Regions from separate parts of the Megasphaera intestinihominis genome, predicted to be linked through region 2. Evidence: riboswitches for the same ligand, from Rfam matches in the RefSeq annotation. Region 2 holds a riboswitch; the other holds the start of a gene.

The links. A riboswitch is a leader RNA that binds a small molecule or an ion and turns the genes downstream of it on or off. The one in region 2 is predicted to bind cobalamin.
Region 1: linked by a shared signal. The riboswitch ahead of WMO23_RS06025 (MotA/TolQ/ExbB proton channel family protein) and the one ahead of WMO23_RS01545 (sirohydrochlorin cobaltochelatase) in region 2 are both predicted to bind cobalamin.

The regions. Positions count from the first base shown of each region.
Region 1 covers NZ_JBBMEU010000028.1:7,349-14,968, forward strand. The annotation lists gene WMO23_RS06000 (hypothetical protein) at 1-73, shown strand, start outside; gene WMO23_RS06005 (hypothetical protein) at 70-504, shown strand; gene WMO23_RS06010 (hypothetical protein) at 520-1,275, shown strand; gene WMO23_RS06015 (PilN domain-containing protein) at 1,288-1,806, shown strand; gene WMO23_RS06020 (hypothetical protein) at 1,781-2,230, shown strand; cobalamin riboswitch at 2,265-2,441, shown strand; gene WMO23_RS06025 (MotA/TolQ/ExbB proton channel family protein) at 2,566-3,180, shown strand; gene WMO23_RS06030 (ExbD/TolR family protein) at 3,183-3,596, shown strand; gene WMO23_RS06035 (TonB-dependent receptor plug domain-containing protein) at 3,593-5,950, shown strand; gene WMO23_RS06040 (ABC transporter substrate-binding protein) at 5,965-6,921, shown strand; gene WMO23_RS06045 (FecCD family ABC transporter permease) at 6,914-7,620, shown strand, end outside.
Region 2 covers NZ_JBBMEU010000004.1:59,790-67,409, forward strand. The annotation lists gene WMO23_RS01530 (AsmA family protein) at 1-792, shown strand, start outside; gene WMO23_RS01535 (polyphosphate kinase 2 family protein) at 826-1,740, shown strand; gene WMO23_RS01540 (ferritin) at 1,843-2,355, shown strand; cobalamin riboswitch at 2,366-2,545, shown strand; gene WMO23_RS01545 (sirohydrochlorin cobaltochelatase) at 2,703-3,704, shown strand; gene WMO23_RS01550 (acyl CoA:acetate/3-ketoacid CoA transferase) at 3,833-5,416, shown strand; gene WMO23_RS01555 (hypothetical protein) at 5,711-7,171, opposite strand; gene WMO23_RS01560 (enoyl-CoA hydratase-related protein) at 7,492-7,620, shown strand, end outside.

The DNA of each region.
Region 1 (7,620 bases), on a different contig from region 2:
AAAAGAACGGCGGAGCGGCCTGTCCCGGCCCGTGCAGTTTGCCGTGTGTCCCCAGAATGAAGGTGAATCATGAAACGACGCAATGGCTTCTTTTCTTTTTCTATCGTGACCGTCGCCGTACTGACCCTGAGCCTGGCCCTGACGGCGGCGACCCTGGCGTGGCAGCACTTCCAGATGGCCCGGACCTATGAAGAGACCGTGCGGCTGACCTATTTGGCCGAAAGCGCCCTCTGTGAGGGCTGGAACCAGCTGCGGCAGGACCCGGACGCTTTTCTGGCGGGCCAGGCCATGGCCGTGCCCCGGGCAGAAGGGCTGGCTGGCCCTGGGGACATCCTGACCGTCCGCTGCCAGTATCAGCCGGCCGGTCAGACGCCGGGCGGCTATCTGCAGGCCCGGGCCGCTGCGCCGGGAACGGGCGTCCAGCAGACGTGCGGCCTGCACTTTGCCGTGACGGCCGATGAACAGGGCCGGACCGTGCTGCATTTCGTACAGTATGTCAATTAGTAGAGAGGTGAGCTTATGTGGTGGCAACAAAATGCCTGTTTATGGCTGAATGGACAGTCTGTCCATCTTTTGAAGACGAAACGGACCTGGTATGGACGCGTGGCCTTCCGCCAGGGTCATCGCGACTATGAAACCAAGCGGGACCCGGACTGGATGGGCCAGGAAGGGGGCGTCCAGTCCTGTCTGCCAGAACTCCTGCAGCGCTATGGCCTGGCTGGCTGGCGCCTGCGCGTCCTCATCGGCGGGCCGAGCGTCCTTTGGAAGCGCCTGTCCCTGGGGACGACAGACCGGCAGGAAGCCGATGCCCTCATCGCCGGTGCCGGCCTGGTCAGTGAAGAAGGGCGGCCTTATGACTTCGAGGCGGCTTGTCCGTCGAAAGGCGGTGACGGGAGCGGTGACTGGACGGTCGGCGCCTATCCGGCCGAATGTGTCGCCGCTATCTGTCGGGCTGCCGGCGCTGCCGGAGCCGTCGTCCAGTCCATCGACTTGCTGCCTGCTTTTTTGGGGCGCCTTTGGCCAACCGGTACGGGGACCCTGGCCTTTCAGGAAGCCCCCGATGGCCAGCAGCACCGCGTCCGCCTGCGCGACGGCCTGCCCCTGGCCTATGACGTACAGGCGGCTGTGCCGACGGCTGATGGGCCGGTCTTCCGCTGGCTCCCGGATGGGGCAGACGAGACGGAATGGCAGCCTGCCGGGCCGAGCGAAGCCGTGCGCCGCCTGATGGATGCTTACCACGTGTCCCAGCCTACGGCCATGCTGGCTTTCTTGTAAGGAGGGAGAATCATGAAATGCAACCTCGTACCGGCCAGCTACCGCCAGGACCATCGCCGCTGGCAGCGGCCGGCCTGTCTGGCCCTGGGGCTGATGCTGGCTGTCTGTGCCGGGGCAGGCCTCTTTTTTCAGTATCAGATCCAACGGGAAAAGGCCTATTATACAGACTATCTCTATCCCGTGCAGCAGCAGATACAGCAGCGCAATGATGCCATCCGGCGCAGCCAGGCCCTGGCCGACCGCGCCAAGAAAGGGCCGTCCGACGGCCCGCTGCTGACGCCGTACCTGATGGTGGCCCTGGCTTCGTCCAAACCCGACGGGCTCGTCGTGGAAACCGTGAGCAGTCAGGCCGGCCGGGTCGTCATCCAAGGCCGGGCGTCCGCTGCGGACCGGCCTCAGCAGTGGCAGCGGACCTTGCAGCAGCAGGGCATGGGCCAGGCCGCCGTGGCCAAGATGCAGCCCGACCGGGGCGAGGGGATCCCTTTTTCCCTGGAGGTGAGCCGTCATGAAGGCCTGGCGAAGAAGGGCTGACTGGCAGCGGGCCTTTCCCGTCCTCGCCGTGCTGGTTGCCATAGCCGCCTGCTTTGCCATCTCATCGTATCACACCTGGCAGGGCTGGCAGGGCGTCCACCGTCAGCTGGCCCCGTATGCCCATCGGGCCCGGCCCCAGGAGAAGCGGGAGGCAGCAAAGCCTGATGCCGGCCCTGATGTGGCGGCCTCCCTGGCGGCCCGGAACGTCCAGCTCTTGTCGTGGCAGCAGTCCGTCCGCGAAGGGAGTCGGCAGACGCTGGTCCTGACCGGGACCTTTGCCGACCTCCTGGCCTGGCTCAACGACTGGCCCGCTGCCTGTCCCCTGGGGACCTGCCAGATCCTCCGCTGGGAACGGGGCGAAGGGGGCAGCGTCGTCACTGTCGAGGTCTCACCGGACGGAAAGGCCGGGGCAGCCCTTCATTGACAGTCTGGCGCTGGGCATGATATAGTTATGTTTGTAAGTTTGAAATAGGTCAGGTGTCATAGACTCAATAGAGAAGCCGGTCCAATGCCGGCGCGGTCCCGCCGCTGTAGGGTGGAGCCAGGCTGCAACGATGTCACTGTACGAAGTATGGGAAGGCGCAGCCATGGCCAGGAAGCCAAGCCAGAAGAACTGCCTGACGGATAATCACCGATAGACCTGCGAGCGATGGGAAGGAGATTGTAAAAAAGACACGTAAGGGAGCTGTCGCTACAAGACGGCTCCTTTTGATTTTGTACCTTCATTCGACACGTCAGCAGGCCGGACAGGAGGGTATTTTGGAAGCGATTTTACAGGGTTTTCAGTTATTTCAGGCAGGCGGGCCGGTCATGTACCTGCTCCTGGCCTGTTCTCTCTTCGTCGGCTACATTGGCATCGAACGGGCGATTTTCTATGGAGACATGGACGCCGGGAAAGCCTTTGCCGAACAATTCTACACGCAGATGAAGCTGCGGCGCTACGACCAGGCCCAGCGCTTGGCCATGGACGGCCGCGGCGGCCTGCCCCTCATTTTGCAGGATGTCTTTCAGCATCAGGCAGGTCCTGACGTCAAGGCCTTCGTCGAAATGCAGTCGGGCATCTTCGTGGCCAAACTGCGCCGCCGTCTCTACTATCTGAGCGTCATCGTCACCATGGCGCCGCTCCTGGGCCTCTTGGGGACGATCAGCGGCATGATCCGCTCTTTCAGCATCCTCAATGTCCAGTCCGGCCAGGCCGTGGCCATTACCGGCGGCGTCGGCGAAGCGCTCATCGCCACGGCTTTCGGCCTCTGCGTCGCCATCCTGGCCCTGGCCGTCCATTCTTATTTCACCCAGCGCCTGGACCGCATCATTACGGATATGGAAATGTGTTTTTTCGCATTGGAAACGATGCCTGTGAAAGCGGGGCAGTGACCATGCGCCTCCGTAATATTCGCGATTTTGAACGGCCGTCGATTATGATCATCCCCATGATCGACATCATGTTCTTTTTGCTGGTCTTCTTCATGATGACCTCCTTGTCCATGGTCGATTTGCACAGCCTCGGCGTCCAGCTGCCGCGGGCTTCGGCCGCCCAGGCCCAGCCGTCGGCCCAGTACGTCGTGACCTTGAAGGCCGATGGGTCCCTGTGGCTCAACGGACAGCCCGTCAAGGCCGATGAGCTCCTGGCTTCGGCTCGGGACCAGCAGCGTCAGGACAGCGCTTTCAGCGTCGTCCTCTGCGCCGACCGGGGCCTCGATTACGGTCAGGTCGCCGACGTCCTCGATGCCTTCAAGCGGGCCGGTATCGCCCACATCGGCCTGGCCGCCGACAAGGGAGGCCAGCCATGAAGCCCTGGGAAAAACGACGGGGCCGCGTCGCTGCCGGCGTTTCCGTATCGCTCCACGTCGCCGTCTATCTGGCCCTGGCAGCTGGCGGTTTTTTCACGCTGATCCATCATTACACCCGCCAGGACGGCGTAACCGGCGTCATGGTCTATAACGCCGACGACCTGGCCGGTGCCGGCGGTCACGACGCGGCTGGCACCGATACGGATGAGGGCCGTGTTTCTCAGCCGGATGGCCGTGATAGGGGACCGGAAGGACCGGAATCCCCGGAATCTTCGGACAGGGCTGTGGCAGCCTCCGATGTTGCGTCGCCTGATCCGGATGAAGCCGGTGCCGACGGGATGACTTATGCAGCCAAGACGGAAAGCGGCAAAGGGGAGCCCTCTGTAAAGGGTGCGGCAAAGGGCTCCCAGCCGTCGGCCCAGGCTGGGACAGAACGTCTCAGCGGCCATACGGGTTCAGCAGCCGGCGGCCGCGGCTGGGCTGCCGGGCCGGGAAAGGATGAGGCCGCCGCGCCGGCCGGGAATCTGCACGTACCCGATGCCGTCGCCGACGTCCTCGATGCCATTCGGGAAAAACTACCTGTAAAGTTATCGGAAGCAAAGATGCAACCACCTACACCAACCATCCCACCCAATCAGTCCAACACGACAGTCATTACGGCCAAGGATATGGAAAGCCATCACGATACGACGGTCCAGCAGGCCTTGCAGTGCGTCACCGGCGTGACCGTCAATGAAATGGTGCCTGGCATCTCTTCTTATGTCAAGCTCAATGGTGACGACCGGGTCCTGATCCTCGTCGACGGTCAGAGTCTGGCCAATGCCCAGGGCTCCGGCTATGGCCGGGGCAGCGTCGATTTGACCAGCCTGCCCGGTGTCGGGGCTATCGACCACATCGAAGTCACTAAGGACAGCGGCTCCGTGCGCTACGGCAGCGGCGCTGTCGGCGGCGTCATCAATATCGTTACCAAGAAGGGGGACCGCCGCGAATCTTCCCTCTATGCCTACACCGGTTCCTGGGGGATGCACGGCTATACCCTGACCCACAGCGGCCGGGCTGGCGCGACGAGCTGGCTCGTCAGCGGCGACCTGGAGCAGCGGGCATACTATGCCTTTCCTCACGGAGCCAATACGGACCATTCCCGCGGCGATATTGCCAGGAAGTCCTTATCCTTGCGGCTGGACCAGGACCTGACGGACCATACGTCCCTGACCGTGAAGGCCTATCATCAAGATTATCACGGCCACGGTTCGACGTATAAAGCCGACCCGGCGGGCTGGTACCTGACGGCCAATAAGCCTATCGACCGCCTGATCAACGACTACAGTGTGACCTATCATTTCAAGAAAGAAACGGCTCAGCCAGGCTTTTTGCGCTATTTCAACGATTACCAGCGGACGTACTGGTCCAATCATTATTTCACCCGCACCCAGGGCCTGGAGTGGCGGGATAACTGGCAGCTCGGCCCGCACCAGCATCTGACGGCCGGTGCCGAATGGACGGAAGATATGGGGACCAATTATGAAGCCCATTATATCGACAAAAAACGTCATAATCAGGCTTTCTATGCCGAAGATGCCCTGACGTTCGGCAAATTCACGGTCACGCCGGGTCTGCGCTGGGACCGGAATAGCACTTTTGGGACGCACCAGACGCCGCGCCTGGCCATGAATTACAAGGCCAATGACGCCTTCAACGTCTACGCCTCGTGGAGCCGCGTCTTTTCGCCGCCCCGCCTGAACGACCAGTTCTATGTGACGACGTCCCGCGGGATTACGTCGCAGGGCAACGAAAATCTCCAGCCCGAAGAAGGCTATACCCAGACTTTGGGCTTCCAGTATCAGGCTGGTCCCAAGACGAACATCGAAGGCAGCATCTTCCACAGCAACTTGCAGCACGTCATCCGCTGGGACCGATCAAATCCGACATACCACGAAGTAGAGAACCTCGATGAAGAAGACAAGCGAGGCTTCGAGCTGACGTGGAAGCAGAAAGTCAACGATAAATGGGACTATGAAGCAGGTTATTCCTACATCCGCACGAAAGTGGACAAAGGGGAAGGCCTGGCCTTCGATACGACCTATAATCAGCCCAACGGCTATCATGCCGGTGTCCATTATCACAACGGCAAATGGCAGGCCAATGCCGATATGACCGCCGGGACCGGGCGCAACGATACGTATTACCGCAATAATTCCTACGTCGTCTGGAATGTCGGCGCGTCGTATTCGCCTGATGCGGCGACGACCGTGTATGCCAAAGTCAACAATCTCAACGACGAGGCTTATGATTTGTACCATAATTATCCGTCTGCCGGGCGCAACTGGCAGGTCGGCGTAAAGAGAAAGTTTTAGGAGGTGCCTTTACGGTGAAAAAAATTTGTCTGCTCATCGTCGCTTTTTGTCTGGTCCTGCTTACGGGCTGTGCGCCTCAGAACGACGCTAGCCAAAGCAGCGGCTCGTCCGGGGCCTATGCCGTCGTGACCGATGACCGGGGAACGGTCGTCACTCTGGCCCAGAAACCGCAGCGCGTCGTCGTCTTGTCGACATCGCTCCTCAACTTCGCCGCTGCCGTCGACGGCGACCTGGCCGGCCGGGCGACGGTCAAAGCCGAAGATGCATCGCTGCCGGAAAAATATCAGCATGTGCCGGACGTCGGACCTGTCTACAACGTGAGCCTGGAAAAGGTCCTGGCCTGCCAGCCCGATTTAGTCATTGCCAGCGCTGACCACCACGAAAAATTGGCGGCCCAGTTGGAAGAGAGCCACATCCCGGTCCTGGTCCTCAAGACCAAGACCTATGACGACGTTAAGCGCAACCTTGAGGTCATCGGCAAGGTCTATGGCAAAGAAGAGGCAGCCAAGGCCAAGGAAGACGAACTGGACCAGGCCGTCCATGCTGTTACCGATGCCGTACCGGCCCAGGGGAAACGGGTCGCCATCCTCCACGTGACACCCAGTTCCGTATCGGCCGAATTGCCGTCGAGTATTGCCGGCGACATGGCGGATCTCCTGCACTTGAAGAATATCGCTGCCGATGCCGCTGGCGACGGCCAGACGACGCGCATCCCCTACAGTATGGAAAGCCTGGTCCAGGCCGACCCGGATGTCATTTTCCTGACCTCCATGGGGTCGTCCGATAAGATTGAAAAACGCATCCGCGAAGATATCCAGGGCAATCCGGCCTGGGCCGCCCTGACGGCCGTCAAGGCGGGTCAGGTCTATGTCCTGCCGGAAAAATACTTCCTCCTCAATCCGGGCCTGGACTACCCCAAGGCCGTAGCCTATATGGCCCGGCTCGTCTATCCGGAGTCGGCTCATGAATAGGGAAGGCTGCTATCGGACCCGCTGGCGCTGGCTCATGCTGGCTGTCTTTGTCCTCCTGGCCCTGGGAGGCTGCCTGCTGTCGGTCATGCAGGGCGTTGCCGCCATTACGCCGGCCGATGTCCTGCAGATCCTCTGGCAGCCGTCGGCCCGGACGGCGGATCAGATCATCTGGAATATCCGCCTGCCCCGGACGCTGACAGGAGCCCTGGTCGGGGCTAACCTGGCCTTGTCCGGTGCCATCCTCCAGGCCGTCATGCGCAATCCCCTGGCCGACCCGCATATCATCGGCATTTCAGCCGGCGCCGGCCTGGCCGGTATCGTCGTCCTCATCGTCTGGCCGGCTTATCTCTTCTGGATGACGCCTGTAGCCTTCATCGGCGCCATGGCCGCAGCCGCCGTCATTTACCTCCTGGCCTGGAAAGACGGCATCGTGCCTGTCCGCATCATCCTGGCCGGCGTCGCCGTGTCGGCCTTTCTGGGGGCCATCATTTCGGGCATCCTCATCTTTTACAGCGACCGCGTCCACGGAGCCCTGCTGTGGATGGTCGGCGGCCTGGCGGCCAGCAGCTGGAAAGACGTGACGGCCATCGCACCGTATACGGTCATCGGCCTGGCTTTATCAGCTGTCGGCGCCTATTATCTCAACCTGCTCCAGCTCGGCGATGATATGGCCCGCAGCCTGGGCCTGTCTGTCGAAGG
Region 2 (7,620 bases):
TTCTCTTCGGCCATCCATACTAAAGGCAAGACGAAAATCGACTTGCGGGCCGGTCACTTTTCCGGCATGATCGATGCCAAGTCCCTGCGCATCCGCGGCAGCCTGGATTTCAAAGAAGAAACACCGCAGTATAACCTGTCGCTCTTGCTGAGCGACTGCAATCCCCGTTCTCTCGGGGCCGGCCTGGATATCGACGACCCGGCGACAGTTTCGGCCGACATCCGCGGCCCTTTATATGCCCCGGTCATCGACGGCACTTTGAAGATGGACCGTCTGGATATTACGGCCCTGGTCTTTACGGATGTCGTAGGACAGGTCCATTATGAACAGGGCCTGCTCGATATAAACGAAGTCACGGCCGGCGTCTTCGGCGGCTCCATGAAAGGTCATGGACAGGTAAACCTGGACGATAAATCGTATACGGCGGACATGACCGGCTCCCAGCTCAAAGGCGGCATTGCGGCCCATGACCTCTTCCTGCGCTGCAACGTCGACTTGAATCTGCACATGGAAGAAAATAAAACGACCGGCACCAAGGCGATTTACGGTGATTTCCAGTCCGGCCCGGGACGCTATCACCAGCTGCCCTTCCGGGGCATTTCCGGCTCTTTCGCTCAGGATGGCAAGATCTTGAACTTCCGGGACGTCGTCATTTCCATGTTCTTTGGTGACGTATCGACGGACGCTTTTTCCATTGTCAATGGCAAAGTCAAGATAGGGTCCATCAACATCAACTATAAAAACGGGAAGCGGAGCCGCTGGGGAAAAGGCGGCCCACAGCCAGTCTTGTGAGAAGCACTATAGATAGAGAAAGGAGTTTTTACTATGGATATTTCCCGATATTTAGCGGAAGAAGGCAAAAAAATCGATTTGACCCAGTGGTCGACGACCTGCGATGTGGACATCGACAAGAAGAAGGTCAAAGGCGAACTGCTGGACCAGACGATTTCCGAAATGCAGGATTTACAGGAAAAGCTCTGTGCCGACAATCACTACGGCCTGATCATCGTCCTGCAGGCCATGGATGCGGCCGGGAAAGACGGTACGGTCAAACACGTCTTTGCCCACCTCAATCCGGCTGGCGTCAAAGTGCACAGCTTCAAGAAACCGAGCTCGGAAGAACTGGATCACGACTATATGTGGCGCATCAATAAAGCCCTGCCCGGCCGGGGTGAAATCGGCATCTTCAACCGCTCGCACTATGAAGAAGTCGTCGTCGCCCGCATCCACAACCTCATCAAAAGCGACGGTATGCCGGAAAAACTGGTACGCAAGGATATCTGGGAAACGCGCTACCGCCAGATATGCGACTGGGAACGGTACTTGTCGGAAAATGGCTTCCCTATGGTCAAGATCTTCCTCCATTTATCGAAAGATGAACAGAAGAAACGCCTCATCGACCGCATCCTGACTCAGCAGAAGAATTGGAAGTTCGACATGTCTGACATCGAGGAACGGCAATATTGGAACCGCTATCAGAAAGTCTACGGCGAAGTCTTATCGGCCACGTCGACGAAGTACGCTCCCTGGTACATCGTCCCGGCTGATGACAAGTGGTATACGCGCTATGTCGTCGCCCAGATCGTCCTCAAGGAACTCAAGGCCATTAACCCGAAATTCCCGAAATTGTCACCGGAAGTCGAAAAACAGCTGGCCCGGTTCCGCCAGCTCCTGAAAGAAGTCGATATCAAGGACTTGAAGAGCATCAAGAATGCCATTGATGAGCAAAAAGTCAAATAAGAAGTATTCCTGATAGGGTCAAATGTGATATAATAAGGACGGTTCAAGAAAACCGATGAAGTTCTGTACACGTTTTGAGACATATCTCAAGGAGGTACCGTTATGCTCGATGCAAAAGTAAAAGAATTAATCAATACCCAGATCAATCAGGAATTCTATTCGGAATATTTGTATTTAGCTTTTGCCAACTATTTCTATGACAATGGCCTCGACGGCTTTGCCAACTGGTATGATGTCCAGGCCCAGGAAGAACGGGATCACGCGATGCTCATGCGGACATATCTGCATAACAACGGCGAACGCGTTACCTTCTCGGCCATCGCCGAACCGCAGAACGACTTTGACAGCATCAAAGCGGTCCTCAAAGCTGGCTTGGCTCATGAACAGTATGTCACGTCGCTGATCAACAAGATTTATCAGGCTGCCGATAAAGTCCACGATTACCGGACCATGCAGTGCTTCGACTGGTTCGTCAAGGAACAGGGCGAAGAAGAAAAGAATGCCGACGATTTGATCAAGAAATACAAGATGTTCGGCAGCGATGCCAAAGGCCTCTATGCCCTGAATCAGGAATTACTGGCCCGTACGTATGTCGCCCCGACGTTAGTCCTGTAAGGATTCATACAATTCCATAGTGCAATCAGGTGCGTAAGCTCAATAGAGAAGTCCGGTGCAAAACCGGCGCGGTCCCGCCGCTGTAAGGAGGAGCCAGGCTGCAATGATGTCACTGTACGTCCGCGTATGGGAAGGCGCAGCCATGGCCATGAATCCGAGCCAGAAGAACTGCCTGATTAGGATCACCGGTTGACCTGCGAGCGATGGGGATGGCGATTTTTACGGCGAGCCGCTTTTTATGAGCTGCTGGCCGTGAAGGACTCGTATGTAAGGGACTGTCGCATGAAGGCTTATGCCATCATGTGACAGCCTCTTTTTTTATATTTTTTATCAAAGGAGAGATGATTATGTTCCACAAAAAATTAAAGACCGCGCTGATTTTATCTTTGGCCCTGACGTCGTTTGGTGCTTTTTCGGCGCCCTCTTTTGCTGCCGGCTATACGCTGAACCCGGAAGTCAAGGACGCTACGCCGGCTTTGAAAAAGGCCGCGGAAATCGGGGTCCGCACGTACAACAACCCGGACATGCAGAACGAAGCCAATAAAGACGCCATCCTGGTATTGAGCTTCGGCACGACCTATAAGGACAGCCGCCAGAAGACCATCGACCAGACTGTATCGGCTATCAAGGCGGCCCATCCGGATCAGAAAGTCGTCGTCGCCTTCACGTCGCATATCATCGTCGACCGCATCAAGGCTAAAGAAGGCGTGACCGTACCGACGCCGGAACAGGCCATGGCCCAGCTGAAAAAAGAAGGCTATACGCGCGTGGCCATTACCTCCCTGGACATCATCCCGGGTATGGAATATGCTTATGATACGGCTATTTTCGACCTCTACAAACATGATTTCAAGAAATTGACCCTCGGCACGCCGCTCATGTATTGGATGGGACAGGAAGACCAGCGCGACGACATCGCTGAATTCGTCAAAGCCTTCTCGACACAGTTCCCGAAAATTGGCAAGAAAGACGCCATCCTGGTCATGGCCCATGGCACGCCGCATCCGGCCAATGCTTATTACTCCGTCGTCCAGAACCGCCTCGATGCAGCTGATCTGGGCAATGTCTACATCTACTCTGTCGAAGGCTGGCCCCATCTGGATACAGTCATTCCCCAGCTGAAAGCCAAGGGCATCAAGCACGTCATCCTCATGCCCATGATGATGGTCGCCGGCGACCATGCCAATAACGACATGGCCGGTGCCGATGCCGATTCCCATAAGAGTATCCTGGAAAAAGAAGGCTTCACGGTTACGACCTATATCCATGGCCTGGGAGAAAATGAAGCGGTTCGCCAGATGTTCGTCGAACGAGCTGATGAAGCCTGGAATGCCCTGGAAGCCCAGTAATTTGACTTCATGGAATTTTTTCCTACCAATTTAGTCCATCCTTTTCGTCTATCATTCCATATGCTTCCTTTGTATAATGAATTCACGAAATGCATATAACAAACGTGAAGAAATAGGAGATGGAAGACATGAAACAAGTGAAAATAATTACAGCTCAAGAAGCAGCTCAGCTCGTCAAAGACGGTGACGTCGTCACGACCAATGGTTTCGTCGGTTCCGGACAGCCGGAAGCGCTGACCAGCGCCCTGGAAGAACGCTTCCTCAATACGGGTTCGCCGAGAGATTTGACGCTCATCTATGCCGCTTCCCAGGGGAATACGGATGGCCGCGGCGGCGACCACTTCGCCCACGAAGGGATGTTGAAAAAAGCCATCCTCGGCCACTGGAACGCCGTTACGGCCCTGCAGAAATTAGTCAATGAAAATAAGATCCAGGCCTACAACCTGCCCCAGGGCACGCTGTCCCAGTATTTCCGTGACGTCGCAGCTCATCGCTTAGGCACGATTACCCACGTCGGCCTCGATACCTTTGCGGACCCCCGCATCAGCGGCGGCCGTCTCAATGACGTCACCAAAGAAGACTTCGTCAAAGTCATCAACATCGAAGGCCATGACCAGCTCTTCTATCCGCGCATGGATATGAATATCGGTTTCATCCGCGGGACTTATGCCGATGAATGGGGCAACGTCGTCCTGACCAAGGAAGTATCGCCTTTCGATGCCACGCCGCTGGCACAGGCCGTCCATAACAGCGGCGGTATCGTCGTCGTCCAGGTCGAAAAAATCGTCAAAGGCGGCACGCTCGACCCGAAACTGGTCAAAGTACCGGGCATCTACGTCGACTACGTCGTTCAGGTCGATGACGAAACGAAACGGCAGCAGTCCTTCGACTGCGAATATGACCCGTCCCTGACGGGCGAAACGACGATTCCCGTCAAAGCCCTGGATCCGGCTCCGCTCAATGCCAAGAAAGTCATTGCCCGCCGGGCAGCCCTGTTGCTTCTCAATATGAGCAGTGAAGCCGTCATCAACCTGGGCATCGGTATTCCGGAACTCGTCTCGTCCGTAGCCAACGAAGAAGGCATCGGCGACAGCTTGACCATGACTGTCGAAGCCGGGGCCATCGGCGGCGTACCTCTCGGCGGCGTCCGCTTCGGGGCTTCTGTCAATGCCGAAGCCTACATGGACCAGGCTACACAGTTCGACTTCTACGATGGCGGCGGCCTGGACCTGACCTGCCTGGGCCTGGCCGAATGCGATAAAGAAGGCAATATCAACGTATCCAAATTCGGTACGCGCATTGCCGGCTGCGGCGGCTTCGTCAACATCACCCAGAATACGAAGAACGTCGTCTTCTGCGGGACCTTTACGACAGGGAAACTCCGCGAAGAAATCAAAGACGGTGAACTGCACATCCTGCAGGAAGGGAAAGTCAAGAAATTCGTTCCCGAAGTCGGTCACATCACCTTCAGCGGCAACTATGCCCGTAAACATAAACAGCATGTCCTCTACATCACAGAACGTGCCGTATTCGAAATGAAAGAAGACGGTGTCCACCTGACCGAAATCGCCCCGGGCATCGACCTCCAGAAAGACGTCCTCGACCAGATGGGCTTCACGCCGATCATCGACGAAGTCAAAGTCATGCCGGCCTTCCTCTTTGAAGATAAACCCATGGGTTTGAAAAAGATGAAAGAAGAAATGAACAAATAATAGTTTGTAGTACAGAGTTTGTAGTTTGCAGAAAAGCTCCCCTGATAGGGGAGCAGGCCGCCGAAGGCGGCCTGAGAGGTTTTGACACAGCCGCGGACTACGCTGTGAGTTGCGGACTGTAAAAAAAGGGCTTGTCGCATTTGCGACAAGCTTCTTTTTTTGATTGTAGGGGCTCGCACGTGGCGAGCCCGTCAGGTATATGTTATGATGCCTGTAGCCGATTTGCATGGGCGGGCGCCCCACGTGGGCGCCCCTACAGAAAAAGAGGCTGTCTTAATGCGACAGCCTCTTTTTTTACTTCGACAAGGACAAGGTCCTTTCGATGAGCGGTTTATACGTTTCGTATTTTTTCTTTAAGGCTTCTAAATCATACTGGCGGTATGACGGCTGATTCTTCATGTTCTGGAAGGCATTGAGCAGGATGGAGTGGAGACGGTTGCTGCTGATGACGTAGAACGAATCGGCGTCGTTGTGGATATTCCGCTTGTTCTTTTTCAGGAAGCCTGTCTTGTAGTTGGAATAGAAGGACAAGTCCTTGCCCGTGTACATGCCGTCGCTGACGGTCGGCAAGAGGACGCCAGTCGTTAAGTTGGGATTCTTTTCCAGGCCTTCAAAGATACTCTTGATATGCGCTTTCCGTTCTTCCGCAGTCAAGCGGTATTCGATGTCGGTCAGGTAGATGTAGCCCGATTCGACGTAGCGCAGGAGCGATGTCGTCGGCATGATGAAGGTGATTTCCGAAGCATTGAGGATTTCTTCCCACGTGACGCAGAGGCGCTGGATGGCAAAGGCCTGTTCCGGCGATACGGTTTCGCTGATGTGGTCGAAGACTTCGTGAGGAAGGAGGAATTCAAAGCCGATGGTCAAGTAGAAGAAGAATTTCGTTGTCGCATAGAAGGCCGTGCGATAGCCGAGTTCTTCCAGTCCCAGAGAGCTGACCGTCGACATGAGCGGTTTCTTTTCAGCTCCGTTGAAACTGAATTTTTCATAAATATCACCGACTAAGGATTCGTCGAAAATATAGGTACACATCTTGAAGCGGGGCTGTGTGTCCAGGGCATATTGAACGACGAACGCGCCCTTGAGGATGATGAGGTTGGCATTGGACGTATCCTGGATGTCATAAAAGACGAAATCGATATCCAAAAAGTTATCTAGCGTACGATAGACCGCGATTAAATCATCGAAGTTGCTTTCAATTTTATCTAAGTCCAGGCCGACACGGATGGTCAGTCTGTGCTGTAATTCGAGGCCTTCGAAATATTTCCAGAACCCTGTTTTGTATAAAGTACAAAATTCACCGAGGACCAGGAGCTCACCATCACTTTCGAGGCTTTGAATGCCCTTTTGCAGCAAGTCCGACAAGAAAGCCGACGTATCGTGATGACCGGTGACGACCTGGATGGACGGGCGGTTTTCTTTGCCCTTGGGAACCCGGTTCTGGTTCAGCGTCGTCCGGTAGGCGGCGCAGAGGTACTGGCCGATTTCAAAGCCCAGGTCATCCGTATTTTCGGAAATGGGGAAGGTTTTAAAGAACTTGGCCTCTTTCTTCTGCTTAGTGATCAGTTCGGCAAAGTATTGGCCCATTTCTTCGTTGATCCGTTCGACATAACGGGAAGACGGTAATTTCGTACCGTTGCTCCATTTATTGACGTAGGACACATCGTAACCGACGACATCGGCCAGGGAAATGAACTTGGCCTGTGTGAAGGTAATGAGCCGTTTTAACGTTGAAGCATATCCATCTGAAATCACGTTGTAACCTCCTTCAATACGAAATTGTCATATTTTTTATATAGAACATATATGGCTTTTAATATATATGAAATACATTCATTCTCTGTATAAATTTAATTCAATCGAGCATGTACATTTTATCACATACCTTAGTGAATCACAATGATTTTGACAAAAAAATTCACATGGACTTAATTCTATGCAAAAAAGGTCAAGCCTTTCCTGTTTTGTTCCAACTTGGTCATTTGTATACTGTAGTCACAAGGTTGGTTCAAGGCAAGGCCAATCAATAAGACATAGTTGATAATTTTTATAACTATATTAGGAGGTTTTTCATTATGGCTTACAACAATATTAAATTCGTCAACGAAGATGGTATCGGTATTTTAACGATCAGCCGCCCGAAGGCTCTCAACGCATTGAACACGGAAACAGTTACGGAACTGAATGACTGCGTTGGCAAAATC